Regions from separate parts of the Synechococcus sp. R5-15 genome, predicted to be linked through region 2. Evidence: riboswitches for the same ligand, from Rfam matches in the RefSeq annotation. Region 2 holds a riboswitch; the other holds the start of a gene.
The links. Region 2 has a riboswitch for cobalamin ahead of NW839_RS08560 (TonB-dependent receptor plug domain-containing protein). Riboswitches for the same ligand answer to the same signal wherever they lie in the genome.

Region 1 (14,762 bases), on a different contig from region 2:
CGACTGGCCCTATCTGCCCCGTCTGCACATCCAAGCCCTGATGCAACAACTGAAGGACTGGCCCGAATCTCAGGGATCCCCGCCCGCGTCGGTGCCACCGACCCCCCGCCCTCTTGTGGAAAACCCCCTGGGGGGGAGCTGCTCCCAGTCTTGACCTCTTCCCATCTGCCCGATGGCCGAGTACTTTAAGCTGCATCCGCAACAGCCCCAGGCCCGTTCCATCCGGCGGATTGCGGCGGCTTTGCGGGAGGGGGCGGTGATGCTTTACCCCACCGATACAGTCTATGCCATTGGCTGCGATGTGACCCACAAACAAGCAGTGGAGCGGGTACGCCGTATCAAGCAGCTCTCCAACGACAAGCCTCTTACCTTTTTGTGCCCTTCTCTCTCACGCATTGCCCACTATGCCCAGGTAACCGATTCGGCCTATCGGCTGATGCGGCGGCTGATCCCGGGCCCGTTTACGTTTCTGTTGCCGGCCACCAAGCTGGTGCCCAAGTTGGTGATGGAGCCCAAACGGAAAACCACCGGCATCCGCGTGCCCGATTCTGCCATTTGTCAGGCTTTGCTGGAAGAGTTGGGCAATCCAATTGTCTCCACCTCTGCCAAGCTGGGGGGGGATCCCGTCGGATCCCTGGGCTTAAGTTTTGGGCAAACCTGGGAATGGGAGAGCGACCCCTGGGATGAGGGTGGGATCTTTGCGGCTGAAGAGATGCGGCAGTTGGAAAAACAGGTGGATCTGGTGCTGGATGACGATGCCCCCCGTCGGGCCAAGGTCTCTACGGTAATTGACTTGACGGGATCCGAGCCGCTGGTGGTGCGGGCCGGGCTGGGGTATGAGCAGGTGGCAGATCTAAATCTGAAACCCGTAGAAGAAGACGGTTAAGGGCAGAGGGATCCCGCGTTCTCTAAAATAGGGTCAGTGCCTTCGGAGTGTGCCCATGTCTGAGGCTCTGGCTCAGCAAAAATCGGCTCTGCTGCACCTACTGGAGGCGACCGACCGGGGCCGGAAAGTTTCCCCTGACCAAAAAGCCCAGATTTTGTCTCAAATTGCCGCCCTAGAAGCGCTCAACCCCACCCCCAAGCCAACATCTGCTGCTGAAGGGTTGGAGGGGAACTGGCTCACCCTATTTACCACGAGCACAGCTCTGCTGCGGCTGGCACAGTTGCCTTTTTTGACCACCGGCGAGATCTACCAGTGTATTCGGGCCAAGGCTGGACGGGTCTTCAACGTGGCGGAGATCCAGGGATCCGGTTGGCTGGAGGCTTGGATGCCACGGGGAGTCTTGGCTGTATCAGCGCGCTTTTACCCCGAATCGGAGCGTCGGGTGAGGGTGATTTTCGAGCGATTGGTGTTCGGATCCCAAGCTTTGATGAGCTACGAGATCGAGAGCTTTCTCTATTTGCTCGAGCAGGCTCCGGAGCGAATCCCGGCTATTCAAATCGATATCCGCCGCCGCGAGCCAACGGGTTGGCTGGATATCACCTATTTAGATGAAGACTTGCGGCTGGGTCGGGGCAGCGAGGGGAGTGTATTTGTTCTAAAGCGGGTCGGCTAGTCGGAGGATCCAGAGGACTCCGTTTCCGCCCTTTCGTGAGATAGGTTTTGGGTTAGGGTGAAGCCTATTTCCTGGAGAACTTGCAAGGCGCGGTAGGACTCCCGCAAAGTTTGCAGCTCCTGTTGAGTTTGCTCCAGTTGCCGGGCCCATTCTGCCTGTTGGGAGCGCAACTCTCGATTTTCCAATTTTTTGCGCTGCAGGATGCGCTTGAGTTTTTGCTGCTGCTGCTGGAGTTGAGCCCGCTCTGCTTCTGCGTGTTGCAGTTGGGTCCTTTGGCGTTCCAATTCTATTTTCAGGGTGGTGACCTGGGATTGAAGTTGGCGGAGCTTTTGGCGCAGCGCTTGCTCTGGCGTGGGTTTGGTCGACTCGGAGCTTGGAGAAGGGGAAGATGTTTGTAGGTTTTGCAGATGCTGTTGTAACTGTTGGGCTTGGGCCTGCAGGACTCGAGACCGTTGCTGCTCGCTGCGCAGTTGGGCTTGGGCGCGTTCACAGGTCTGGATTTCGGCTTTCACCCGCTGCTTGATGCGGTCAAGGATCTTTTGATGGCGGAGCTGGGTTTGCCGGATCTCCTGAGCCACCTGCCAAGGGCGAGGATCCCCCTTAGGTTGTCGTGGCTCGCCGCCGTGGTCGGCAGGATCAAAGGGAGATAGGGTCGCCACCAGCGATTCTCGAAAGTCGCTCCAGGAAGCCGATTGCAGACCCATCTGAACCACCCGCCAGGCCCCATAGGAGGCCCCAGCGGCAGCCAGGATCCCAGGGATCCCGGCCAGGGAGAGGGAAACCTTGGGCAGGGTGGGCAGGATCTGATCCAGCAGCCCCACCACCAGGGCGAAAACAAAGATCCCGCTCCCCGCGGCAGCGGCACCTGAAACCCAAGAGGAGCGGGAGAGCATCATCGTTTTTTCGTCATCACAACCGCTAGAGCGGGAAAACCAGGTTCAAAAATTGCCTGTCTGCACTCAGTTTATCCCGCCAGCAGCCTCTGTTTCCCTCTTAGGGCACCTGCCATGCCCGTTGGTGGTAGCCCTCTAATTGGGCCCAGGGATCCCCAGCCGCTGCGTGGGTATGGCCGTGGTCGTGGTGAGGGTGGGAATGAGGATGGTGATGGGATCCGTGCCCGTGATGGTGGTCATGAGGCTCGTGAGGATGGTGATGGGTATGCCCAGCTCTGACCTCTGCGCTCACGGCCAGGCGAAACTTGCACAGGTGGCAGTTCATTTGGGTTTGGCCCTGCAGGGCTTCCTGCTCCAGTTGCTGCAGGCTGTGCAGCACCGTATCCACAAGGCCCAATTCCGGCAGCATCAGCCAGTCGATTTCCGGCTGTCGTTGTCGTTGTTTCTCCACTGCCGCCTCAATTTTTTTCACCAGCACTCCGGTAAACAGGAAGTAGGGCAGCACGATCACCCGGCGCGGATGCCAGGACAAGGCCCGCTCCAATCCCACGGGCAGGCGGGGATGGGTAATGCCGATAAAGCAAGTTTCCACAGCGGCAAACCCAGATCCTTCCCAAAGCAACCGGGCCAGTTTACAGGCTTCGGCATTGGCCTCGGGATCGCTGGAGCCGCGACCCACAAACAGGAGCACGGTTTCTGCTTCTGGGATCCGCTGCGGTTGGGCGGCCATCAAAGCGGCCAATCGGTCTCGCAGCAGTTGCAGGATCTCGATGCGGATCCCCAACGGCCCACCGTAATGAATGCGCAACTGGGGATAGAGGGCCTGCAGGCGATCCAATTCCATCGTCACATCGAACTTGTTGTGGCGGGCCCCAAACAACAGCAGCGGCAGGACCACAATCTCTTGCCACCCTTGGGCAATACACTGCTGGATCCCTTGGGCGATACTCGGCTCCGTCAGCTCCAGAAAACAAGGGATCACCGGTCGATGGGGAGTGAGGGATTGGTAGACTTGGGCCAACTCCAGAAAGGCTTGCCGCCCTTCAGGGTCGCGGGATCCGTGGCCGATAAGCAATAGGGGCAATGAAGGAGAAGCAAGCTGCCCAACCGAAAGGGGAGGGGAAACACTGAGGGTATTCAACACAAAAAACTCCGTTCCTTGTGAATCGCAAGGGGTACAGGACAACGGCAGGTGGGTGTTCTGGCTGAGGGAGGGATCCCATCACAGTTGCGTCACAGTGGCGGACTTGCACCGCGCTTTCCCCAGTCTGCCTGAGCCTTTCAGGTTAGCTTGCCTCTTGCCATTCACCAAGCTCCCGGGGGGGATGTTCTTGTCTGCCAGAAGATAGCCCTGAGGCATGAGCGGTACGGCAGACTCATGCTCAAAGGGCAGCAAAACTGTTGCCGCGCTAATCCCCCTTGCCCCTGGGAGAGGGCCTAACGCCGGCCCGCTGGTCTGGGGGGCTGAAAGTGTCGCAGGCGCAGGGCATTGGCGACCACCGAAACGGAACTCAGGGCCATGGCTGCCCCCGCCAGCATAGGGTTGAGCAACCAGCCTGTAAAGGGATAGAGCGCCCCAGCGGCAATCGGGATCCCCAGCGTGTTGTAGATAAAGGCGAAGAAGAGGTTTTGGCGGATGTTGTTGAGGGTGGCCCGGCTGAGTTGAATGGCTGTGGCGACTCCCCGCAGATCCCCCGACATGAGGGTAATATCGCTGGCGGCCATCGCCACATCCGTACCTGTACCAATGGCGATCCCCACATCGGCTTCTGCCAGAGCCGGAGCATCGTTAATGCCATCTCCCACCATCGCCACCCGCCGTCTCGGTTGTCTTAGGCTGCGTATGTAAGCTGCCTTCTGATCCGGACGGACTTGGGCAATTACCCGCTGAATGCCTGCTTGCCGAGCAACCGCTTGGGCCGTGGTGGGGTTATCCCCAGTTAGCAGGATCACCTCTAGACCCATCTGTTGCAGCTGTTGCACTGCCTCAGGAGAGGTGGGTTTGAGCGGATCGGCAATGGCCAACAGCCCCACCAGGCTCTGGGATTGGGCTACGCCGATCACCGTTTTGCCCTGGCTTTCCCAATTCTGAACCCGCTCTGACCAAGAGGGATCCCAGGGGATCCCCATCTCCTGTAGCCAGCTCAGCCGACCGATGCGAATCCACTGATCTTCCACCCAAGCTTCTGCCCCACTGCCTACCCTTGCCTGAAAGTGCCAGGCAGGAGGGATCACAATTTTTTCGGCTTCGGCTTTCTGCACCACCGCCTGGGCCAAAGGATGTTCCGAGTGCCGCTCCACCGCCGCTGCCAGGCGCAACACCGCCAGGGGAGAGGAGCCGTGGGCCCAAATATCGGTGACAGTGGGACGACCTTCAGTCAGGGTGCCAGTTTTGTCCAAGACCACCGTGCGCAAGTCGTGGGCCAATTCCAGGCTGTCGGCACTTTTCACCAGGATCCCCAATTCTGCCCCTCGTCCCGTGGCCACCAGGATCGAGGTGGGGGTCGCCAACCCCAGCGCACAAGGGCAGGCGATGATCAGCACCCCAATCGTGTTCACCAAGGCCAGCGTCAGGTTGTCCGCCAACACCCACCAGAGCACGAAAGTTAGAACTGCCACCCCAATCACTGCCGGCACAAACCAGGCAGTCACCCGATCCGCCACCTGTTGAATCGGAGCTTTGGATCCCTGGGCTTCCTGCACCAGGCGCACGATCTGGGCCAGAACTGTGTCTTTGCCCACCCGCCGCGCTTCCATCACAAAGCTGCCCGTCCGATTCAGCGTTGCCCCAATCACCTCATCCCCCGCCGATTTGACAACAGGCAGGCTCTCGCCGGTCACCATCGACTCGTCGAGGCTGGAGGATCCCTCTAGGATTACCCCATCCACCGGCACCTTCTCGCCGGGGCGCACCCGGATCCGATCCCCCACCTGCACTTCCCGAATCGGAATATCCTGCTCCACCCCCTGGCGAATTACCCTTGCCGTTTTCGGTTGCAGCCCGATCAGCTTGCGAATGGCCTCAGAGGTTTGCCTTTTGGCCCGTTGCTCCATCCACTTACCCACCAGGATCAAGGTGGTGACCACCGCCGACACTTCGTAATACACATCGGGATGCAGTCCCTGCCGATGGAAAGAGTCGGGGAAAACCGTTGGGAAAATGGAATAGAAGAAAGCCGCGCTCGTCCCTAAGGCCACCAGCGTGTTCATATCCGCCGAGCGCCGTTGCCAAGCGGCCCAAGCGCCTCGATAAAAATGCTTGCCCACCCAAAACTGCACCGGAGCCGTCAGCAGCAACTGCAACCCAGGATTGTGCAGCCACATGGGAAAGCCCGGGATGTCCATCCCCAGCATCATCGGCAGGGATCCGATCACCAGCACCGTGCTGATGCCCACCCCTATCGCCACCTTGAGCTTCAGTTCCCGTTCTGCGGCCCGTTGGGCGATCCGCTCTGGATCCGACAGATCGTCCAGCTGCCAATCCTCCTGGATAAGGCGCGCCCGATACCCCGCCCGCTCCACCGCCCGAATCAGCGCCTGCGGATCCACCAGCCTGGGATCCCCTTTGACGGTGGCCTGCTCGCTGGCAAAATTCACTGATCCGTGGGACACCCCCTGCACCTGAGCGAGGGCCTGTTCGATGCTGCGGGCGCAGGAGGCACAGCTCATCCCTTGCAGGGCCAACTGCCAGGTGCCCTCAGGAGAAGGCGCAGAGGCCGATAGTGCACCCGATGACCCTTTATGGGCAGACATGGCAACACCTTGTTGATGAAACGACAGCTACTCTCCACCCTGGGCAGGGCGAAGGCAGCCATCTGTACAGAAATTCAAAACAGACGCCCGACCGTTCCCGGCCCAAAATTGACTAGGCCGGGGGATATCCCACCTGGGTGAGGGCCTGCCGCAAATCGCCCACAGGCCGCTCAGAAGTAATCCGCACCTGTTTGGTTTTGGGATCCCCTTCCACCTGCGCCTGGGGATCCAGTTGCCGCACCGCTTGCGCAATGGTGTCCACGCAAGCCCCACAGGCCAGCTTGGGCACCGTCAAAACAACCTGCATCTTGGAAACCCCCCCCAATGCCACTGAAAGGATGCTAAACCTTACAGTGGGCTGGAAGGTCAAGAGGGAGGCTGAGGCTCGTCCATATTCCAGCGGTAGTCCACCTGATAGCCCCGCTGTCGCCACTCTTCCTCCAGTTGCACCTGTTGGGTGAGGGCTTTGCGCAGGGAGTTGATCAGCTCTTGCGTGCGGCCTCGGTTGCCAAAATCCTGTTCCTCTACTGCCGGAAAGGTTTGCCGCTCCAACACCCGCAGCAGAAATTCGTAGTGGATATGAGCCGGCACAGGAATACGTTTCATCGATCCAAGCAATCCTTAGAGATCAATTGTTCTCGCAGAGATCCATTGATAAATGGTTTTCATTCACTGAGATGACAACAGGTGGCGCACAGCTTGGCCGGGATCCGGCTGGGTCACCAGCGCTTCCCCCACGAGCACAGAGCGCACCCCCCAGGCCCGCAACTGCTGCAGATCGGCGGGGGTATGGATGCCGGACTCGCTGACCACAGGCAGATCGCCAAGGAGCTCCGAGTGGGCGGCCAACAGGTTGCGCGTTGTGTTTAAGTCCACCGCAAAGGTTCTCAGATCGCGATTGTTGATGCCAATGAGCACCTGCCCCCTGGAGTCTTGCAGTTGAGGCAAACGCAACACCCGCTGCAACTCTTGGGAGGTGTGCACCTCCAGCAGAGCCGCCATGCCCAATTGCCGAATCAGCTTGAGAAAGTAGCCCAAATCCGCATCGGAGAGAATGGCGGCAATCAAGAGCACCGCATCTGCCCCCAGGCTGCGGGCCCAGAGGATTTGGTAGGGGTAGAGGATGAACTCCTTGCAGAGGATGGGGATCCCTACTGCCTGACGGATCCGGCGCAGATACTCGCCGCTGCCCTGAAAGAACCGCTCATCTGTGAGCACCGAGAGGCAACTGGCCCCACCGGCTTCATAGCTCTGGGCAATGGCTACCGGGTCAAAGGGATCCCGCAGAACGCCGCGGCTGGGAGAGGCTTTTTTGACCTCGGCAATAAGGGAAACAGGGTGAGGCGACTGGGTGAGGGCCGCCACAAAATCCCGCACCGGCGGGGCTTGATCCAGTTGCTGTTGCAATTGCTTGAGGGGAAGCTGCTCCCGTTGCCGCTCCACCTCCTGCTCTTTATGCCAGACGATCGCTTCCAAAATGTGGCGCGGTTTGGCTTCCGGCGCTGTTGTCTGGTACACCTGAGAGGCTACGACCACCGGCGGGGCAGGAGAACGCCGACGAACAGAAAGCGGCTCACCTTGCAGCTCCATACAACCCCCGAACACAACTCTACACCACACCCTAGACTACTTTAGTGCTCCGCCACCGGTTTGAATAGCTACCCCAGGCATCCCCAAAACTCATCTGGCGAAGGCGTTTTTTTTACCCTATGGTTGAGTCTAGAAAGGTGGTGTAGTCTTTATGCGCCTCGGCGAGCCATGTTCTGGCGGCCGTCCATTTTTCCCCGGCCAGGGGCAGTGGCTCGGTGGGGTCAAGGCTGGTGCTGTCCATGCTGTTTTAGAGGAGTTCAGGCGTGCTGTACCTAGCAGAGCTATCCAAGCCGATTGGATTTGCCAAGTCGTCTCTGCAATTGCTGGCCAAGCAGCAGCAGGACAATACCTGGGTGGCCGTGAACGAAGAATCCATTACTTTGGAAGGCCGCATCGCCCAGGAGGCTGGGCGCTTCAAGGATGGGTCATTGGTGCTGGCGGAAATCTCCGGCAACCGTCAGGTCGCCCGCATCAGCGAAGCCGCTCGCCAACTGGTGACCTATCTGCAAAACTTCAGCCAACTTCAGCTCAGAGCCCGCAGCCAGGAGGAGGAGATCGAGGTTTGGAAACAGTCCCTCACCTTTCAGGCGCATGAGCTTACCCGCCGCGAGATGGAGCTAGCAGCTCAAGAAGAAGAGGTGCAGCGGCTGTACGAGCAGTACAAGAGTGTAGAGGAAGATCGCAAACTCCTGGACAGCCTCAAAGAGGAACTGGCAGCCCAGCAGGCTTACTTGGCTGAACAACAGCGCCTGATCGGAGAACAACGGGAAGCTCTGAATCGGCAGCGGCAAGAGTTGGAAGCCCAGTTGCAAGAAGCTCGCTCCAGCCGCTTGGGGGAGGCAGAAGCAGCGCAGCTACAGGCTTTGATGCAACAGCTCCAGGAGAGTCTGCATCCGGCTGGAGATCCCTTGGCGCTTCTGCAAAGCTTGAAAAGCCACATTCAGCAGCAGCAGGAGCACTTGAATCAACAGATTGCCCAACTGGAAGCAGAACGTCAGCAGGCCCAGGCCCGGCAAGACGAGCTGGATCGAGACTACCGCGCTTGGCAAGAACGCCACACCGCTTGGTGGGGATCCCGACAATCCCTGGAGCACAGCCAAGCAGAATGGCAAACTCGACAGGGATCCCTGCGAGCCCATCAAGAGCACCTGCAGAGGATTCTCCAGCAGCTGCAATCTCAAGAGAGCCTATACCAGAAAGCCTCTCGTCTGGTGCAGGAGTACGACTTTATCGTCGATGGCAGCAGCAACGGCAGGGCTGGGGAGCCGGCGATCTCGGTCGAGGAGCTGGCGGCTTTGGTCAGCCAACTGCGCCGAGATTACGAGCAGCGGGCGGCCCAGGTCAGCCAGCAGCGGGCCGAACTGGAGCAAAACCGGCAAACCCTGCGGGAGCTGCAAGAGCGGCTGGCCAGCGCCTCTCCAGAGGAGCGGTTTGACATCGAGATGGATATCGACTATGCCCAGTCTGCCTGCAGTGCTTTGGAAGAAGCCCTGCTGCCTCAGGAAAAAAACCTGCAGCGAGAGTATGAAGAGTTGACCCGCCAGGAAGCCCGCCTTAGACAGCTGCAAAATCAAGCTGCTGCCCCGGTTCAGGTCGATATTGGGCCGCTCCTGGAACAGATCGGCAGCCAGAAGCAGGATCTTCTCCAAGAAAAAGGTCGTCTGCAAACCCTCATTCAACAACTGGAATCGTCCTTGCCTTCTCAGCAGGAGCAGCTCGCCCGCCAACGGCAGGAATTGGAGCAGCAGTGGCAACACCTGGAGCAAGAGGAGGGATCCCTGCGGGCGCGCGCCCAGGCCATGGCAGAAACCTGGGGTCGCCTCAATCACCTGCAGGCCACCCTCTATCCAGAGCGGGATCGGTGGGCAGCGTTGGCGGGAGAATTGGCGCAGTTGGAGACGGAGCTGAGCCAACACCAAGCCAGAAACTCCACCGCACGCGACCACGTCCAACAGGTACACTTTCTCCTGGCTACCCTCGCGCAGGCGTGAGGGAGTTCACGTTTCCTGTGGGGGGTGGGGAGAACCGGCGCAAGGGGAACTACGGCCTTAATTGAGGAAAACAAATCTGGTAAAATTCGCTAGCACCCTGCAGCCACTGGGGCTCCCAATTCTCGGGCGAGGGGACTGCAGAGGTTAGTGCGTTTTGCCCCGCTTCCTGCTTGCAGTTGCCAAGGATATTCCAGTGTGAGGTCAGCTTGTGCGAATTGCGGTCGATGCGATGGGGGGTGACTACGCTCCCGAAGAGATCATCAAGGGCGCCCTGCTGGCCCATCGGCAGCTCCGGGTCGGGATTGCACTAGTCGGTCGTCCAGATTCCCTCAAGCCCTTTCTGCCCCAACCCTTGCCTGCTGGGATCACCATTGTGCCTGCCGAAGAGGATGTGGGCATGGCGGAAGAGCCGCTGATGGTGCGCAAAAAGCCCAAAGCCTCCATCAACATCTCGATGCAACAGGTGCGCTCCAACCAAGCGGATGCCGTGGTGGCCGCCGGGAATACCGGAGCAGCGATGGCTGCGGCCTATCTGAATTTGGGCCGGCTGGCAGGGATCGATCGCCCGGCCATTGGCGCTCTTTTGCCCACTTTGAAAGGCAAGCCGGTGCTGCTGCTGGATGTGGGGGCCAATGTGGATTGCCGGCCCCGCTTTTTGGAGCAGTTTGCCCGCATGGGATCCCTCTACTGCCAGTGCGTGCTGGGGATCGAGAAGCCGCGGGTGGGCCTGCTCAACATCGGCGAGGAGCCCAACAAGGGCAATGATTTGGCTCTGGCCACCCACCAGCGTCTGGCCCAGTTGCCAGGGATCCATTTCGCCGGCAATGCCGAGGGGCGGGATGTGCTGACCGGGGAGTTTGATGTGGTGGTGTGTGACGGCTTTGTGGGCAATGCCCTCCTCAAGTTTGCCGAAAGTGTTGGCCAGGTGATCACCCAGGTGCTGCGGGAGGAGCTGCCCCGCGGCTGGCGCGGCAAGTTGGGCTGCTGGCTGCTCCGGCCCAACCTCAAGCAGGTAAAGCGGCGCATGGACTACGTGGAGTATGGCGGTGCTTTGCTGCTCGGCGTCAACGGCATCTGCGTGATTACCCACGGCAGCTCCAAGGCGCCGATGGTCTACCACGCCATTCGCCTGGCCAAAGAGGCGGCAGAACAGAAAATCCTACAGCGGCTGCAGGCGGAAATGGTTGACCCTCGCGAACCTGAATCCAACCCCAGGCGGCGCACCCGGCCCCTTCAGGTCTACTCTGGCTCTGGCCCGGAAGTGTTGCCGTTGGGATCCCTGGAAAGGACTTCCTCCCGCTGTCCCGAACCCGTGGAAGATGCCCAGCCATAGCCTCCCGACCGTGCGGCTGGTGGGGGCAGGGGCTGCCCTGCCGGATCCCTGCCTGAGCAACGACGATCTCGGCCAGATCGTCGAAACTTCCGACGAATGGATCTGGCCCCGCACCGGCATTCGTCAGCGGCGCATTCTGCCCCCTGAGCTGAGCTTGGTGGATTTGGCGGTCCAGGCAGCCAAGGCCGCTTTGGCTCAGGCCGGGATCTTGCCTCAAGACCTGGATTTGATCCTGCTGGCCACTTCCACCGGTGTCGATCGGTTTGGCTCGGCCCCTCAGGTGCAGGCAGCTCTGGGAGCAACGCGGGCGGTGGCTTTTGATCTGACGGCAGCCTGCACGGGCTTTGTCTTTGCAGTGGCCACGGCAGCGCAGTTTTTGCAAACCGGGCTGTATCGGCGGGCCTTGGTGGTGGCGGCGGATGTGCTCTCCCGTACGGTGGACTGGGCAGATCGCACCACCTGTGTCTTGTTTGGAGATGGGGCCGGGGCGGTGGTTCTAGAGGCGGGGGAAACCGGCGGGATCCTCAGCATTGAGCTGCGCAGCGATGGCAGTGGCAGCGAGCTACTCAGCTTGTCCATGGCTACAGAGGCCAAGCCCCTGGTGGGATCCCTGCAGGTGGGGCAGTATCGCTGCTGCCCCATCACCATGAATGGCCGCGAGGTGTACAAGTTTGCCGTCCAGGCGGTGCCGGAGATCATCGAGAAGGCTCTCTTTCGGGCTGGGATCCCGGCGGAGGCGGTGCAGGGATATTTTATTCATCAGGCCAACCAGCGCATTCTCGATGCGGTAGCCAAGCGCCTGCAGCTGGATCCGCAGCGGGTGGCCAGCGTCTTAGAGCATTACGGCAACACCTCGGGCGCTTCGGTGCCGATTGCCTTGGCCACTTGGATCGAGCAGGGACGCTTTGGCGCCGGCGATCTGGGGGTGATGGCGGGCTTTGGCGCCGGCCTTACCTGGGGGGCGATTGTGTTTCGTTGGGGGAAATGAATTGATGACCGTTGCCTGGATCTATCCCGGCCAGGGATCCCAAGCGGTGGGCATGGGAAGGGACTTGCGGAACTGGCAGGGAGCAGGCCAGAAGTTGGCTTTGGCCCGTGAGATGTTGGGATGGGATCCCTTAGCTCTGTCGGAAGACCAGATCCACCAGACCGGCTACACACAACCGGCTTTGTTCACCGTATCGGCCCTGTTGACGGACTATCTCTACGCCCAGGGTCAGGCTCCTGCCTGCACTGCCGGCCACAGTCTGGGCGAATACAGCGCCCTCTACGCTGCCGGCGTGTTTGATTTCGAGACCGGCCTGCGGCTGGTGGCGCTGCGGGGCCAACTGATGGAAGCTGCAGGGGATCCTCCAGGCCACATGGCAGCGGTGATGGGGTTTGACCGCGACAAGCTAGAGCATCTGTGCCAGATGATCCCCGATGTCACCCTTGCCAACGACAACAGCCCGGATCAGGTGGTGATCAGCGGCTCAGTGGAGGGGGTGCAAGCCGTCTGTGAGCAGTTGCAGGCCAAGCGCACCGTTCCCCTCAAGGTAAGTGGCGCCTTTCACTCGCCCTTTATGAAGGCTGCTGCCGAGGAGTTTGCCCACACCCTGCGCGCTGTTGACTTTCAGCCGCCGCGAGTGCCCGTCTACAGCAACTGCACTGCCACCGCCAGCCGGGATCCGCAAGCCCTTAAGCAGGCGCTGCTGGCCCAGATGACTGCCCCTGTCCGCTGGCGAGAAACCGTGTTGCAGATGGCCGCCGACGGCATCCAAGAGGTGTGGGAAATCGGCCCCGGCAACGTGCTGACGGGCTTGGTGAGGCGAACGGTGCCGACCCTGACGCGGTGCAATTTCAGCAACCTCAGCAGCTAGGGGATCTGCTATGGAGCTCCGCTAACGCGACCAGGATCCCTCCAAGTGGGATCCAACCGGCAAGCGACCCTGGGCCGGGATCTGTCCCAACAACACCTGCAGCAACGCCTGTAGAGAGACGGGGGTAGTGCCGTAGCAGGCCAAATAGACCGGGATCTGGGGCAGGGCAAAGGCGTCGTAGGGGGATCCCAAGGCCAACCCAATCACCTTTTCCGGGGGAAGGGATCCCAGTAAGTCCGCCAGCAACTCCTTCTGAAGCGGGTAACGAAACAGATCAAGGGATCCCACCAGCACTTGGTCAGCTCTTGACGCCCCTTGCAGGGTTGTTTGCAAATCCTCAGGGGTAGGCTCTGGGCTGATCTTGAGAACCTGAGCACCGGGCCAGACATTTTGGAAAAGATCCCCCAGAAGAGGCACAGGGGTAATGAGCAGCGGGTCGGGGGCCAAGGGAGGCAGGGATCCCCGTACTAGGGTGATGCTGTCTTGGGCGATTTGGCGGGCCAGTGCCCGGTGGTTTTCCAAGCCGGCAGGGGGGAAAGGGGGGCAGGGGGATCCCAGCCTGTAGCGCCGCTTCAAGGCCAAAATCCGCTCCACCGACTGATCCAACTGCTCAACCGACAAGCGCCCGGCACGGAACTCCCGCAGCAGATGGGCATAGGCTTCTTTTTGGATGGCCGGGCTAAAGCCGGGATCTGCCCCAAACACCAGCACATCGGCTCCTGCCCTAAAGGCCAGTTCTGCCGCTTCGGGAATGCCGTAGGTGCGGGCAATGGCCCCCATGGTCAGGGAATCCGTCAGGACAAGACCCTTGAAACCCAGCTTCTGCCGCAGCCAGCCCGACACCACCTCAGGGGCCAGCGTTGCCGGTTGCAAGGACTTCGTCCCGCTGTCGCCGACGGATCCCAGAGCCGGCATCACCACATGCGCCGTCATCATCGCCTCTGCCCCTGCCCGGATCAAAGCCTGAAACGGGCGCAATTCCGTGGTCTGTAGCGCCTCCAGAGGGCGATCCACCCGCGGCAACCCCAGGTGGGAATCGATATCGGTGTCCCCATGACCGGGAAAATGTTTGGGCGTGCAGAGGATCCCGGCTTGCCGATAGCCGCGCCACAGGGCCAGGCCATAGTCCGCTACCTGTTTCGGGTCTGACCCAAAGGCTCGGATGCCAATGATGGGGTTGTGAGGGTTGCTGTTCACGTCCACAACAGGGGCGAAGTTGAGGTTAAACCCCAAACTTTTCAGCTCCGTTCCCACCGCACGGGCCATAGCTTCCGCCTTTGCCAGGGATCCCGCTGCTGCCACTGCCATGGCGCTGGGGAACACCGTCACCCCCTCGGTAAGGCGCACCACCGGCCCCCCCTCTTGATCAATGGCTATCCATAGGGGGACACGGGCCTGTGCCTGAGCGGCGGCAATGAGCTGGGCCACCTGAGGCAACGTTTGAATGTTGCCGGCAATCGAATAGAAGATCAGCCCGCCCACGTGGTAGTCCCGGATCATCTCCTCGAGAGCGGAGGAAAACTCAGCTCCCTCAAAATAAACCAGAAACAGTTGCCCCACTTTCTCCTCAAGGCTCCAAGCCCTGGGATCCACTGCGGCAGCGGGACGGGATCCTATCGAGCATGTCAAAGCAGATGTCCTAAAGCAGATGTCCTTGGGCGTCGCTGCCAAGAAAGCCGGTCAGGATGAGCGTAAACTACCCGACATCAACCGCTAGGCGGTACGGAGCGGGCTTTTAGTAGCCCTGCAGTTAGCAAGCCAACCACGAGCCTCTGGGGTGGTTT
Region 2 (14,762 bases):
GCACCCCCTCGCCGGAGACATCGCGGGTAATGGAGGGGTTCTCGCTTTTGCGGGCAATTTTGTCGATTTCGTCGATGTAGATGATGCCGCGCTGGGCCTCTTCTACGTCCATGTCCGCCACCTGCAGCAGGCGCAACAGGATGTTTTCCACATCCTCGCCCACATAGCCAGCTTCCGTAAGGGTGGTAGCATCTGCAACCGCAAAAGGCACATCCAACATGCGAGCCAGGGTTTCCGCCAGCAGGGTTTTGCCGGAGCCAGTGGGGCCAATGATCAAAATGTTGGACTTCTGTAGCTCCACCTCATCCAGTTCCGAAACTCCGACGCTACCGGGGTTGGCCTTGGCAGCCAGACGCTTGTAGTGGTTGTAAACCGCCACCGACAAAACCTTCTTAGCTTTTTCTTGGCCAATCACATATTGGTCGAGATAGCGCATGATCTCCTGCGGCTTGGGCAACTGCGCCAAAGAAGGCAGGCTGCGGGAGGATTTTTTAGGAGCTTCACGCCGGCCGCCGGCAGGGGCGGCAGCAGGAGGAGTGTTGCCGTCGTAGAGTTCCTCATCCAAAATCTCGTTGCAGAGCTCCACGCACTCGTCACAGATGTAGACCCCCGGCCCCGCAATCAACTTACGCACCTGATCCTGTGACTTGTTGCAGAAGGAGCACTTTAGATGGGAGTCATATTTGGCCATGGGATCCTCGTTGCTGCTTGCTCTTGGCTATCCTAATCCGGCAAAAGCCAGAAGAAAACTAAACCTTCCAATCCAGTCGCAAATTGGCTGCGAAAGCGTAAGGAGGCCGAAGTTGGTGGAATCTCACTGACCTACTAGTCTAGCATCTCCACTGGGCTCGTAGGGCTTGTTTCCGGATCCCCAAGGGGGCAGGGTGCCAAGAGATTCCCATGGGGATCAACTGGAAAGACTGGAGATATAGTCATTTCAAACTGGATTGAGACACTTCCCAAGCGCTCCGTGCCGCTTCCGCGACCACCCACTCTTCAAAAGGGAGCTGGAAGCAATGCAACGGAGGTGTTTCATTCTTGCTTCAAAGTGACCATAAGCTTCTCCAGCGCTCTGCGCTACCCGTGCAAACGCCACAGCCTCGGTTCTCCCCAAGTGTCTTACAAGGAGGAAAACTGGAAATGGAAGGGGTGAGCCGTTTCGCTGCTATCGGGAATGGTCATACATCCTTTGGACGGATTTATAGAAAAACCGCCCGACTTGACGCCGAGCGGAAGATGGTGTGAGGAGTGAACGGAAACATGCGTCTCCGCTGATCCCATCATAGTTGAACTTATCTGGCACTGGCAAAGGAATCCTTCAGTTAAGTTGGATACTTTTTGGAGGTGTGGCCGCGCCTTTTTGTAACCAAAAAGGGGAAGGAACTGTCCGTGTTTCGTTCGCTTCCCCCTATTGGCGTCCACTCCTCACTAGAGGTGAATCATAAATTATCCCTGCCGCTAAGACAACCCACCCTACCCAAGTTTTTCGGGGATCCACCCTGTCAAGGATGCAGATCACCGGATTCGCCGGTGGGATCCAGCGCCAACAGCTCCGCTTCGGTCAGCAGGGGGATCCCCAGTTGTTGGGCTTGCTCTAGCTTGGAGCCGGGGTCAGAGCCCACCACCACGTAGTCGGTTTGGCGGCTGACGCTGGCGGTGACTTTGCCCCCCCGACTCTCAATCCAAGCCTTGGCCTGCTGGCGGGAGAGAGTGGGCAAGGTGCCGGTGATTACGAATTTTTTCCCGGCCAGGATCTGGGAGACGGCAGGGTTCTCCTGCTGAGGAAGAGCGGGGATCCCGAGCGCCTGCAACTCCTGCAACAGGCGACGATGGGCCGGATCGGCAAACCAGGCCACCACCGCTTCCGCCACTTCCGCACCTATCCCGTAGATCTGGGCGATGGTTTCTGCGCTGGCTTGGGCCAAAAGCTCAGGGGTGGGAAAATGGCCAGCCAAAATCTGGGCAGTGACCACCCCCACATGGGGGATCCCCAGCCCGTAGAGCACCCGTTCCCAGGGCTGCTGGCGAGAGCGCTGAATGGCTTGCACCAGCTTTTGGCTGGAGCGGGATCCCATTCCCTCCAAACCCTGCAACTGCTCTGGGGTGAGGCGGTAGAGATCGGCTACGGTGCGCACTCCCAAGTTCTCCACCAATTGGGCTGCCCGCTTTTCCCCCAAGCCTTCGATATCCAAAGCATCGCGGCTGGCCCAGTGCTGCAATTGGCCCCGCAGCTTGGCCGGGCACTCGGGGTTGGGGCAGCGGGTCACGGCTTCGCCAGGGGGACGAACCAAAGGGGCGTGGCATTCCGGGCACTGGCTGGGCAGGCTGTAGGGAACGGCATCGGCAGGGCGCAATTCCTTCAGGATCCCGACCACCTCCGGGATGATCTCCCCGGCTTTGCGCACGATGGCAGTATCGCCGATGTGCACGTCCAGCTCCCGCAGGCGATCGGCATTGTGCAGGCTGGCGCGGCTGACAAGGGTGCCGGCCAAAGGAACCGGCTCCAGCTCTGCCACCGGGGTGACGGCGCCGGTACGGCCCACGCTGGCCACGATGGCGCGGATGCGGGTGGGGACTTCCTGGGCAGGGTATTTGAGGGCAATGGCCCAGCGGGGAAATTTTTGCGTAAAGCCGGCCTCCTCCTGCAGCCGCAAGGAGTTCAATTTCACCACCACCCCGTCGCTGGCGTAGGGGAGCTGGGCACCCCGCCACCGCTCATAAAATTGGATCACTTCTCCCAAGCCCCGACAGACCTGGGAAAGGGGGTTGACCGGAAATCCCAATTCCTTGAGCTGCTGCAGACACTGCCACTGGGTTTGCGGGGGATCCCCGGCGGGCCATCCTTCCGGCCAGTGGAGGGCGTAGGCGAAGAAGCTGAGCTTGCGGGCGGCCACAACGCGGCTATCCAACTGCCGCAGGGTACCGGCAGCACAGTTGCGCGGGTTGGCAAAGGGGGGATCCCCGGCGGAACGACGCTCTTGGTTGATCCGTTCAAACTCGGCTAGGGCCAGATAGACTTCCCCCCGCACCTCCAAAACGGGAGGCGGATCTGCTGTCGCCAGCCGCAGGGGAATCGAACGAATGGCGCGCACGTTGGGGGTGATGTCCTCTCCGGCCTGTCCGTCCCCCCGAGTAGCACCCCGCTCCAAAAGACCCTCGATGTAGGTTAGGGCCAAGGCGGCGCCATCAATCTTCAGCTCACAGACATATTCCAGCTCTCCCTCTGTCCCGCCGTCGGGAACAGGGGCACGGCCCAAAACTCGCAGCAGGCGCTCTTGCCACTCCTCCAGTTCTTCTGGGTTGAAAGCGTTTTCCAAACTGTAGAGGGGGATGCGGTGGAAGACGGTGGGAAAATGCTCTGCAGGTTTTTCTCCCACCCGCTGAGTAGGGCTATCGGGAGTGACCAGTTCAGGGTAAGCCCGCTCCAGCTCTTGCAGCTCGCGGTAGAGGCGGTCGTAAACGCTGTCTTCCAGGATGGGCGCATCGTGGACATAGTAGGCAATGCTGGCCTTCTGCAGCAGGGTGCGCAGCTCGCGGGCGCGTTCTTCCAACTTGGGATCCATAACTCCTTGGGTGAGCAAGGTCTACCCCTAGGTTAGGGCTCCTGAGGAGCGAACAAGTAGGAGCCGATATTCTCCAAGCTGGGAGGATGTAGGAAGGGGATGGTCAAGATGGCCTGCTGGGAAAATGGCTGGGGGAGCTGGGCCAGAAGAGTCTGGTGACGACGGCGGAGGGCCTCTCCAAAGGGGGTAGAATCCTCCAACCACACCCGATTGAGAACGGCGTAGGGATGAGGGATCCCCAAAGCATCCAGTTCCGCCAAGAGACGCTCGGTTTCCGCCAGAACTGCTTGCTCGGGGTTAAAGACGGGGATAAAGGTAACAAACTGGGGATCCTGGAGCTGCTGCCGGAGCTGTCGCACCTGGGCCAAGAGCTCCCGCATCCGCTGCGCCCATTCCGACCTGCCCACCACATCCCGATATTTCAGCCACAGCTTCAGGGCCAAGCTTACCCAACCTTCCAGAGCCTGGGGCATCTGCAGAAACCGCAAGAGATGGCCTGTGGGAGCCGTGTCCAGCACCACCAGGTCGAACTGCCCGCTCGTCTCCTGTCGGAGAACACTCAACAGGGCCATCACCTCATCCAAGCCGGGTGGGGGCATCTGCAGCAGTTGCCGCCACGCCTGTGGGTCGTATTGGACTTCCACCCCTGCCGTCCCCTCCCCTGCCAAGATGGCCGCCACCTCCTCCAGATAATCCTGCCGGAATTGCTCCAGCACCGCCGCCGCATCGACCTCCTGCCCCAGCAGGTTGGGCAGCAGGGGAATGGGATCCTGACCCAGTTTCGTCTGAAACAGATCCCCCAACGAGTGGGCCGGATCGATGGAGACCAGCAACAGCTGCTTGTCGGGATGGCGCTTGGCCAAGGTCCAAGCCAGGGCCCCGGCCACCGTCGTCTTGCCCACACCCCCTTTGCCCCCCACCAACACCAGTCGGATCCCTTGGGCCAAAAAGTCCGGTAGAGCCGGGATCCCCCTGAAGGAAGGGAAGAGGGTGGAGAAGAGAGACTTTCTCTTCTCTTGGCTCTCTGCTTTTTGCTCTGGGATCCCTTCCAACTGCAGCAGCACCTCTGGCAAGGGGCGAAGCTGCTGCACCAGCCCATCTAGGGCCGCCAACCCAACCGGCTCCTGCAGTTGATAGGGACAGATCCAGATAGGATATCCGGGCAGCTCCTCCTGCAGGGCTTTGAGCACACGCCGCTGTTCCTGTTGCCGCGCCGAGTAGAGAGGAGAGGGGAGAGCAGCGGGCAGCGAAGGTTGGCTGTTATTCTCTCTTGCAAGCAGCACCTGATTGACCAGAAGACCGCCGATGGGCACGCGGCGGTTTTGCAGTTGCTGACAAAAGCGGCGGGTTTCCGCCACGCTCAACTGGTCCGGGATCATCACCAGCCAAGCAGAGGTGCTCTCCGGAGTGGTCAAGCGGGCTTTGCCCCCCTCCAGTTCCCTCTGCAACTGGGCTAAAAATGCATCCGCCTCATCCGGTCGATAGGTGCCCGTCAGGGCTTGGGCGATTTCCCGGTGCTTGGCCTGAAAGGTGGCAAACACGGCCAGCAGATTATCCAAAAAGTCGGGCAGCTCCAACAGCCGCAGGGTATGCCCGGTGGGGGCCGTATCCAGAATGACCGTATCCACCTCCTCCCTCGCCAGCAGCCGGTTGACCTCCAGAATGGCCATCAGCTCATCCACCCCCGGCCACGCCAAATCCCAGATCGGCAGCAGATCCTCTCGGCCAAACCAACTGCCCCGCTCGGCAATGAGCTCCAGGGCCGGCCCATAGGTTTGCCGAAAAGATTGCAACAAAATCTCCGCTTGCAAAGCCCGCACCTGTAAATTGGGGCGATCCGGCAAGGGTTGGGCCACATCCGTAACCGAGATTTGCAGCACGTCCCCCAACGAGTGGGCGGGATCCGTGGACATCAGGAGCAGACGGCGCTGGGGATCCACCTGGGCCAGTTGGCGAGCCAGCGCGCAGGTCAAGGTTGTTTTGCCCACTCCCCCCTTGCCACTGAACAGCAGGAGACGTTGGGAAGGAGAGAGCAGAGAAGGACGGTAGGCACTCCTGCCACTGTTGAGATGAGAAAGCTGCAAAGGGATCCCCTCCCACATAGGTCGCCCCTATTTTGGCCTGGATCCCTCTTGGGGATGTTCCAGATCACTGCAAAAGTGCTCCGCACCGCTGACGGGATGGGAAGAGCTTGTACGGGAGCAGCTCACCGCAGTTTCTCCTCTCCAAGCCACACCCGGCGACGTCCTCTGTCCCACACCAGCAGGGTGTGGATCCCAATCCAAAGTCCTGTCCACAGCCAGTTGTGCAGCCAGATTTTGCCTAGAATGGGCAGGGTCAGGCCCTCCGTTCCCCCCAAAACCAGGCCGGCTGCCAAAATCAGCCCTTCAAAAGCCAGAAACCCCAAGATGAGCATGGCCGGGATCCAGAGATAGTTCAGCAGCAGTTGCCTTGGCCGAAGCGGCTTGGACTGAGAAAACAGAGGTCGGTAACCGCCAGCAAGAGCAATCCCCACCGTGCCGATCCCCAGCACCAACCCCCAGGCAAACGAATCGGGAGTGCGGGGATAGTTGTGCCAGGTGTAGCCAAAGATTTGGTTTGCCAGCCAAATCATCAAAGCACTAATGGCTGCCCTTTGGCGGGTTAAAGTTGTGCCCGCAACAATACCAACAGTTACAAAGGGAAGGGTACATGTATAAGCAATATTGCTGAGGCAGCCGACGGTGGTAAACAAGCTGGGCCAGAACCAGCCTCGGGCCAAATCTTGAGCAGCTTGTATCCAAAGTGGGGCTGAGATCAAGCGGCAAGATCTGGGGATAGGTTGAGCACTCGATTGCAGGCCAATCATGCTTTAATCTCCTGGAAAAAGGTGGTCTTTCAGAGGACAGCTATTAAGCAAATGCTCAAAAACAATTTGCCGAGCTACTTGGGGAGTAACCCGCTTGTACCAGGTGCGATCCCCAGAGTAAAAAACCACGGGCCCCTGTTGGCAAACTTCCAAGCAGCCTGAGGTGATAACCTGTACGTCTAGGTTGGCTTCTCGAAGGGCGGATTCCAGAGCTTCTACAACCGGTTGGTAGTTGCGGGAAGGATAACAACGGCTGGAACGACAAACAGCAAGGTAGGGACGTTTAAGAGGGTTATCCTCATAGGGGATCCGCTCTTTCCCCTCCACATAGATGGCGCGGATGCGCTCGTAAAGAGAAAGCTTTTGGTAATCTGCTTTGCCTTCCGGCAGGTAGTCTTCCTCTGGCCCCAAAAAGGGGCTGGGCAGAAAAATCTGCAGCAAAGGCTCTTCTGCTCCATTCCAGAATTGGATCCCCCACATGCGGGGCTGACCTTGGGGATTGAGGCGCCGGTAGAGAGCAGCACGGCTAACCAATCTTTTGCGGCGCAGCTCGGGTGGGGTCTTGCGATGGGGGCCGCCTTGGTGCTCCTCCAGGCACAAATGCAGGTGCCAAGTTTCGGTGGCAACGGTTAGATAGCCATCGTAGAGCACGCACAAAGCTGGAGGTTTCTTGAAAGCCAGCTCCAGCACCCCGCCTTCCGCCACATGGCCCACCTGGATCTCGGCCCAGTGCTCTTGAAACAGCTCGTAGAGCAACGGCCCCAAGCAGTCGATGTGGGCAGGGATCCCTTCATAAAGGGTTGTCCAACCCGTTAAAGAAACTTCCTGCCAAGTTTGATGGAGAGGGGTTATCCAGGGCGTGAAAGCGGCCATGAGAGAGCTCCTCAAGGTAGTGGTGGAATACGAGTAATCACCTCTTTTTTCAGAGGGCGCTCGGCCCAGGGTAGGATCCCATCCAACTTGGTTAGGTAGAGCTCTGCTGTCTGCAGAATCAGCTCCACATCTTTTGGATCCAGATCTCCAAAAACATAGGTCATCTTTTGAGGTGCTGCCAACGCAACAACGCAAGCATGGCTGCAGGCGCTCATACAGGCAACTGGTTTTAGAGTTAGTTGGGGGTGGAGGGTTTGGGATTGCAGGGCAGACAGCAGCATTTCTCCCTTGCTAGTCCCTTCTTTTTGGCCGTTAACCCACCGAGATCCGCAAGTGACACAAACCCAAAGACAATGGCTGCTGGGTTGCTGGGCAGCGCTGCCAGCTTGGATGGGCAACTGGGAAGTTGATCGAGACATGGTGCTCCTTGATATAGTCATAGGTTTCTGTCCAAGCAAAGGGTGTGAGAAGAGGCAAAGACGATCTCAATGTCTTGGCCAAGAATTCAGCAGTGAGTTAGACAGCTAAAAGTCAGCCTCAAGTCGCTCTAAAATTGGCCCCTTAAATTAAGCCGAACGGTGCGACCCACTCCTGGGTAGCCGGGGAAAACCTCATATTGCTCATCCAGCAGGTTATCAACCCCCACTTCTAGAGCGAGATTTTCTGCTACTGGGATCCCTCCCCGCAGAGCCAGGTTGGTGTAGCCGGGCAGAGATTGGGTATTGGCGTTGTTGGTAAAGAAAGTGCCAATGTGATGCAGGAAAACTGAGGCATACCGATCCTCTGCATCGCGGTAGCTCAGGCCCAGGTTGAAGCTGTCTGCTCCCACGAAGGCTAGCTGTTTGCCAACCGTTTTGGGATCCAGCGCCGAGCGGATGATGGGATCGTTTAGGGTGTAGTTGGCAAAAAGAGTCCAGTTTTCCCCCAGCCGCAAATCCAGGGCTGCTTCTATGCCTGTGTATTCCACGAGCTCAATGTTTTCGTAGGTTCCCCTGCGCGGGCCGGTGCTGACAAAGGTGATGCCATCGCGGATGCGGTTATGGGCAAAGGTCAAGCGCAGTAGGCCAAAATCTCCCAAAGCCTGATCCAGGCCAATGTCAAAACTCTCTCCCCGCTCCGGTCGCAAATTGGGGTTGCCGTCGACTTCAAAAAAGCCGCGCAGCCGAAAGAACAGGTTTGAGATCAAGGGGGTGCGAAAGCTGCCGGCATAATTGGCCCTCAGGGTGGTGCCTTCTGCCAAAACCCAGCGGATCCCTGCGGCAGGAGAGGTGGCCGAACCGTTGACCAGATTGCTCGAATCTTGGCGAACACCTAAGTTGAGATAAAAGTTGGGCTGTGGCTTGTAATCCAGACGGGCAAAGAGGGCCCCTTGGTTCACGGTATTGTCGTAGTTGACATTGGTGGATCCCCTGGCAAAGGAGAAGGTGGTGTTGCGAGCTGAAATGGATCGGTAGTCTGCTCCTAGAGTAAGCTCCAGGTTTTCAGCAGCCTTCCAGGTGTATTGCAGTTGGGATCCCCACCCCGTTCGCAGGATCTCATCCCGGGATCCCTGGCTTTGTGGGGCGCTGAAGCGATAGTTGAGGTCGTCAAAAAATACCCTAGCTTGCAGGGATCCCTTCTCTTGATTCCACAGCCAACTGAGATCTAACAGCAGGTCGTTGGTGTTTTGCCCTGCATCGGGGGAGGGAAACTCGGTGCTGCCGGGCACCTGAAACGCTTTGTTGAGATAAAGGGCATTTCCGGTTAGGACCTGGCCTTCTGCCAGTTGCCAGGTGAGCTTGGCTTGTAGGTTGTGGTACTCCACTGCCGAGTTCTCCCGCCTGCCTGCTTTGCCCAAACGCCTAATTTCAAAGGGAAAGTCGTTGTTGCTCTGCAGACGGCGATAGCTGACCACCCAGCCCAGATCCTGCGCTTGGCCGCGGTTTTGGATCCCTTGCTCGTTGAGGCCGTAGCTGCCGATAGCCGCTTCCAGCACGGTCTCGGATCCCGGCTTTGGCTCCAGGGTTACGATGTTGATGACCCCGCCAACGGCATCGGAGCCGTATAAGGTGGAGCCCCCACCTGGAGAGATCTCAATACGCTCGACCACATCTGTAGTGATCTGAGACAGATCGAACCCGCCAAAAAAGCCCAGGTCGTTAATGGGGCGGCCATCCAAGAGCACCAACACCTGGGCCGTTCGTCCTCCCCGCATAAACTGGGAGCTAAGGGCTCCCAACTGGGTTCCCGCCGTGCCGTCGCTGAGGATCCCGGGCAGGTAGCGCAGGGCCTCCTGAACCGTTCTTGCCCCTTGCTCTCGAATTTGCTGGCGGGTAACGACGTAAACCGGGCGGGAAGAATCCCGCAGCAAGCCGGGGCGACGAAAAGGCGTGGTGACGGGTTGATTTAAAATCTCGGCGCTAACACCGGTTTCCAACACCTCTTGAGCTGAAGGTGAAGAGGCCGCCGGCTGCGCCCACGCTGGGATCCCCAAAACAAAGCCCCCCAGCGCCAGGCTGAGACCTAGAATGGGATTCATTTTCTTTCTTGAAGCTCCTGATTCCGTGCGACGCGGAAGAAATGCGAGCCAAAACCGCAGGCGGGCATCCTGACTGAGGGCATGGGTCTAGCCCAAGCCCATCACAGTTGCGGCACAGCGCCGGATTTGCACCGGACTTTCCCCTTTACATGCCCTGGCTGATCCCCAGGACAACCTGTCGGTACAGCTTTCTCTGCGATTGCTCCGAAAAAGCCGTGCTAGGCATCATACATCCCCTGCTCTGGAGTTCCTATCCTGCCAGGGGGGATGTCATCCCCAGGGGTGAACGGGATCCCAACGGCAATCCCAGGGCTTCGGATGGGCCACATCCCATTTAGGCCAGATTTCTTCACTGCTTTGTAAGCAGTTGAAGGATAGCCCGCTGCTACTCCAGATCGCGAGGCCCAGGGATCCCTTAGCCTTTTAGAGAACAGAGATACGCTGAGACTTCACAAGACCCACAGCTTTTGGGAAAGCAAGATGGGGACGCTGGCCTAGCCGTCATGGGCGGGATCCGTATGAATTAGTACCCAACCGGATAGAAAAGAGGGGCTTTTTCGATTTCTGGCAAAGCCGTTGCCTGGTGGGCTGGATCCGGCTCAACTTGGCTGGGAGAGGCAATCGGCACCTCGATCATCCGATCCGGTACCAGCGGCACCATTTCGGAGCGGTCGGCAATTTCCCGCAGAGAATTGGCAATGGATTCTTGAGTCAGCAGAAACTGTCGTTCGTTGCGCTGCATCTGCTGCCACACCTGGTAACGCTGGCTCCACCGGCTTTGGGTATGCACAGTCCAACTGTAAAGGCTCAACACTGAAACGCCGGAGAGGATAGCCATCCCTGTGGAGATTTGCTTCCACCAGGCTAGGTGTTCTGCCCAAGCAAGATGCTGGCTGCGAGGATGGGCTGATTTCAACTTCAAATCCAAAGGCTGGGTGCGGCTGGCTTGAACTGTACCGGAGAGGGGTCGGCTCAGAGCAGAAGACCGTCTGTGGCGACGAGGGCTCTTGGGACGATCAAGACCTGCGTTCAAAGGCTGGCTAACCATAGGGCTTAACCTCACACACACCAAGGGATCCGACGGTGCAGGACTGCCGGTTCCGCTTCACCCTAGTTCCCCGCATCCCCCAATAGCAACCCCCTTCTCCCGATTCCTGGTCTCGGCGGGCTAGCCGTCCGCTTCACAGTAGCCGATCTCTTGAGAGCGGGAGAACCAACCTAAACCTACATCTGACTGCTGCGGGCAGCCACTCGCAGTTTGGCAGAGCGGGCCCGTGGATTGCGTTGCCGTTCCAGTTCGGAAGGGGACAAGGGCTTGGGGGTGAGCACCTGCCAACGGGGATCCCTGCGAAAGGCCCATTTCACCAGGCGATCTTCAAGGCTATGGAAGCTGATTACGGCCAACCTGCCGCCGGGTTTCAACCAAGTGGGGGCTTGGGCCAGCAAGGTTTCTAAAGCCTCCAGTTCTCGGTTCACGGCAATGCGCAACGCCTGAAAGACGCGGGTGGCCGGGTGGATGCGGCCTCGCCGAGCTGCCGGAGGTACCGCCTGCCAAACCACCTGGGCCAACTGAGTGGTTGTGGCGAGGGGACGAGCCTGCTCGATGTGATGGGCGATGCGGCGGGCAAATCGCTCTTCGCCGTAACGGGTGAAAATCTCGATCAACTCTTCGACCGGGCGATGATTAACCCAATCGGCGGCAGTCTCCTGAGCTGTACTGGGATCCATGCGCATGTCCAGCGGCCCCTCCCCGCGAAAGCTAAATCCCCGCTCAGGACAGTCCAGTTGCGGAGAACTCACCCCCAAGTCGGCCACGATGCCATCGAAGGGAATCCCCTGCCCCTGCTCATCCCGAAAGCCATGCTGCTGCAGATCGAAATCGGCAAAATTGAGGTGCCACAGTTGGATGCGGCTGCCGGGGATCCCTTCTGCTGCAAAACGCGCTTGCGCCGCCTGTAGAGCCGCCGGATCCCGATCCAACCCCACCACTCGGGCAGCTCCCCCCCGCAGCAGCGCCAAGCTGTGCCCACCCCCTCCCAACGTCACATCCAAAAAAATACCGCCCCCCTGGGGTTGCAGGTAGGCCATCACCTCCTCGGTCAAAACGGAATCGTGTTGATACACCTCGCCAAGCACGGTTTGCGGGGGTTCTATTTCTGCTGCTACAAAGTTCAGTATCTGCAAAAAAAAGGCCGAGGCCAGGCCCCGACCGAGGAATCCATGTTGTTAAGGTGATCCTCTGAGAAAAGAGGGGTGGCCGTCAAAAGACAGGCTGTCTTGGGATCCCCGGCAAAATCTCTGGGGCGCGAGTCCCGCTCTGAGTATGATGAGACTGCTCCCGCTTTTGCCAAGTCTGCCGTCAGGGTTGCTGTGTTGACTCACTCTTCTGCTACTGATATCTTGACCCTCTCGCCGGCCAAGGGCCTGCGCGGCCAAGTCAGCATCCCCGGCGACAAATCCATTTCCCACCGCGCCCTGATGCTGGGATCCCTGGCCGAAGGAGAAACCACCATCCAAGGGCTGTTGCTGGGAGAGGATCCCCGCAGTACGGCAGCCTGTTTTCGGGCGCTGGGGGCAGATATTTCGGAGCTCAACAGCGAGTGTGTTCGCATTCGGGGAGTTGGCCTGGGCCAGCTGCAAGAACCGGCAGACGTGTTGGATGCAGGTAACTCCGGCACCACCTTGCGCCTGATGCTGGGGATCCTGGCTGGCCAGGCCGGGCGCTTTTTTGCCGTCACCGGCGATCGCTCCCTGCGCTCGCGGCCCATGGGGCGGGTGGTAGAACCGCTGCGGCAGATGGGGGCCAGCATTTGGGGACGGGCCGGTGGGACGTTGGCACCTTTGGCCGTACAAGGGGGATCCCTCAAGGGCATTCACCATCGCTCCCCGGTGGCTTCGGCGCAGGTGAAATCCTGCCTCTTGCTGGCGGGCCTGCTGGCAGAAGGCACCACCCAAGTCACCGAGCCGGCTCTCTCTCGGGATCACTCGGAACGGATGTTGCGGGCCTTCGGAGCCGACATTCACGTGGATCCAGAGGCGAAAACCGTGGCCGTGGTGGGCGGATCCCGCCTGGTGGGCCAGAGAGTTCAGGTGCCGGGGGATATCAGCTCGGCAGCCTTTTGGCTGGTGGCCGCCTCCATTGTGCCCGAGAGCGAATTGCTGCTAAGGGATGTGGGCCTCAACCCCACCCGTACCGGTGCGCTGCAGGTGTTGCAGGAGATGGGGGCCGATATTCAAATTGAAAACTGCCGGGAAATGGCCGGCGAGCCCCTGGGAGATCTGCGGGTGCGTTCGGCCCGCTTGCGCGGCTGCACCATCGCCGGCGATCTCATCCCCACCCTGATCGACGAGATCCCGGTTTTGGCGGTGGCAGCTGCCTTTGCCGAAGGGATCACGGTGATTCGCGATGCCGCAGAGCTGCGGGTCAAAGAAAGCGACCGTCTGGCTGCCATAGCCCAAGAGCTGAGCCGCATGGGAGCCCAGGTCACTGAATATCCCGATGGCCTGGAAATCAAGGGAGGGATCCCTCTTCACGGGGCCGAGGTCGATAGCCACGAGGATCACCGCATCGCCATGAGCCTGATGGTGGCAGCTCTAGGAGCGCAGGGATCCACCCTCCTCAGGGGAGCCGACTGTGCCCGCATCTCCTACCCCGACTTCATTCCCACCCTGCAACGATTGACTGCTTCCCCCCTGGAGTCTTGAGAGGGCCCATCTTTAACTTTGCCGCCTCTGCTCCTATGTCGACCTGCCCCAGCCCGCCCGGCCCTATCGCCATCGAACATCTCTGCTTCCGGGTTCCTCCCGGTGGGCAAGCAGCCTTTCTTGAGCAAGACGAGCGGGTTTGGGGATCCGCCCTGCGCCGGCATCCGGGTTTTCTGGGCAAAGAAGTTTGGCTGGATCAAGAGGATCCCGAACTTGTCCACCTCATCCTCCGCTGGGCCAGCCGTGCTGACTGGAAGGCCTTTCCCTCCGAGCAAGTGGAGGCATTGGATCGGCAAATGCGGCCTTTTTATGTGCGCTTGGAACAGGCCAAAGAATACCAGCTCTGGCAGCCCGGCCCTTCTGCAGGGACAGGAAAGCAGGATTAAGGGATCCCTTCAGTCTCAAAACCTACCTCAGAGCCCACCGAGTCAGCCCTGGGGGATCCTGCCACCCGCTCCTGCTCCACCAGCTCCCGCAAGCTGGGCATGGTCACGGCCAAAGCTCCTTCTCGCCGCTGCAGCCCCGCTTCAAAACTCTCAGGGGTGACAATGCCGCCGGAAATGAGCATCTTAAAAGCATCTTCCACCGGCATGAACACTTCCACCACCTGGTCTTCCGGCACAATGGCGTACCAGCCCGTCGTTGGATTGGGGGTGGTGGGCACAAACAGGCCAAGGGAGCGCTGCGGCCCATCGGGCCGAATGGGAGTTTGAATGGTGCCCGTCACAAAGGCCAGCGCCCAAGCTCCTGGTCGGGGATATTCCACCAGCACCACCCGCCGAAAGCGCTGATTGTTGGGGGCAAACAAAACACTGACCAATTGCTTCAAGGTCTTGTACACCAGCCCCGCCACCGGAATCGCATGGAGCAACTGTTCGCTGAGATTGAGCAGCCACTGGCCGACAATGTTGCGGGCCATGAAGCCAATCAACAGGATGAGCACAATCGGCGTCAACAGGCCCACCGCCAGATCGATGAGGTTGATCAAGATCGGGTGCAAACCCTGGATGGGATTAAACTGCTTGGGAATGCTGGTCAGAAAGCCAATGCTCCAGGTGGCCACCTCCACCGTCAGCCAAATGGTGGTTGCTAGAGGGATCACCACCAGCAACCCCGCCACGAAGTAGTTCTTCAGATGCTGTTTCCATTGAGAAACCATGGTGAGGTCGTTCCGTCAAGTCAACCGAGTGGATGCACCGAACCCTTGCAAGTGGAGCTTGCAGATGGCAATCATGATACCTGCCTTCTGCATTGC

Region 1: linked by a shared signal. The riboswitch ahead of NW839_RS05670 (sirohydrochlorin chelatase) and the one ahead of NW839_RS08560 (TonB-dependent receptor plug domain-containing protein) in region 2 are both predicted to bind cobalamin.

The regions. Positions count from the first base shown of each region.
Region 1 is NZ_JANSIK010000057.1:13,223-27,984, forward strand. Features, by position in the region: gene NW839_RS05650 (hypothetical protein) at 1-154, shown strand, start outside; gene NW839_RS05655 (L-threonylcarbamoyladenylate synthase) at 173-886, shown strand; gene NW839_RS05660 (PAP/fibrillin family protein) at 942-1,559, shown strand; gene NW839_RS05665 (hypothetical protein) at 1,556-2,455, opposite strand; gene NW839_RS05670 (sirohydrochlorin chelatase) at 2,553-3,593, opposite strand; cobalamin riboswitch at 3,626-3,762, opposite strand; gene NW839_RS05675 (heavy metal translocating P-type ATPase) at 3,890-6,205, opposite strand; gene NW839_RS05680 (heavy-metal-associated domain-containing protein) at 6,318-6,512, opposite strand; gene NW839_RS05685 (DUF5340 domain-containing protein) at 6,572-6,811, opposite strand; gene trpC (indole-3-glycerol phosphate synthase TrpC) at 6,875-7,795, opposite strand; gene hmpF (pilus motility taxis protein HmpF) at 8,059-9,786, shown strand; gene plsX (phosphate acyltransferase PlsX) at 10,016-11,119, shown strand; gene NW839_RS05705 (beta-ketoacyl-ACP synthase III) at 11,106-12,107, shown strand; gene fabD (ACP S-malonyltransferase) at 12,112-12,978, shown strand; gene NW839_RS05715 (glycoside hydrolase family 3 protein) at 13,000-14,607, opposite strand.
Region 2 is NZ_JANSIK010000093.1:17,908-32,669, reverse strand. Features, by position in the region: gene clpX (ATP-dependent protease ATP-binding subunit ClpX) at 1-691, opposite strand, end outside; gene ligA (NAD-dependent DNA ligase LigA) at 1,503-3,563, opposite strand; gene NW839_RS08580 (ArsA family ATPase) at 3,596-5,647, opposite strand; gene NW839_RS08575 (hypothetical protein) at 5,770-6,177, opposite strand; gene NW839_RS08570 ((2Fe-2S) ferredoxin domain-containing protein) at 6,415-7,284, opposite strand; gene NW839_RS08565 (DUF1636 domain-containing protein) at 7,296-7,703, opposite strand; gene NW839_RS08560 (TonB-dependent receptor plug domain-containing protein) at 7,832-9,802, opposite strand; cobalamin riboswitch at 9,844-9,996, opposite strand; gene NW839_RS08555 (hypothetical protein) at 10,326-10,850, opposite strand; gene rsmH (16S rRNA (cytosine(1402)-N(4))-methyltransferase RsmH) at 11,027-11,938, opposite strand; gene aroA (3-phosphoshikimate 1-carboxyvinyltransferase) at 12,173-13,507, shown strand; gene NW839_RS08540 (TIGR03792 family protein) at 13,543-13,893, shown strand; gene NW839_RS08535 (DUF502 domain-containing protein) at 13,890-14,666, opposite strand.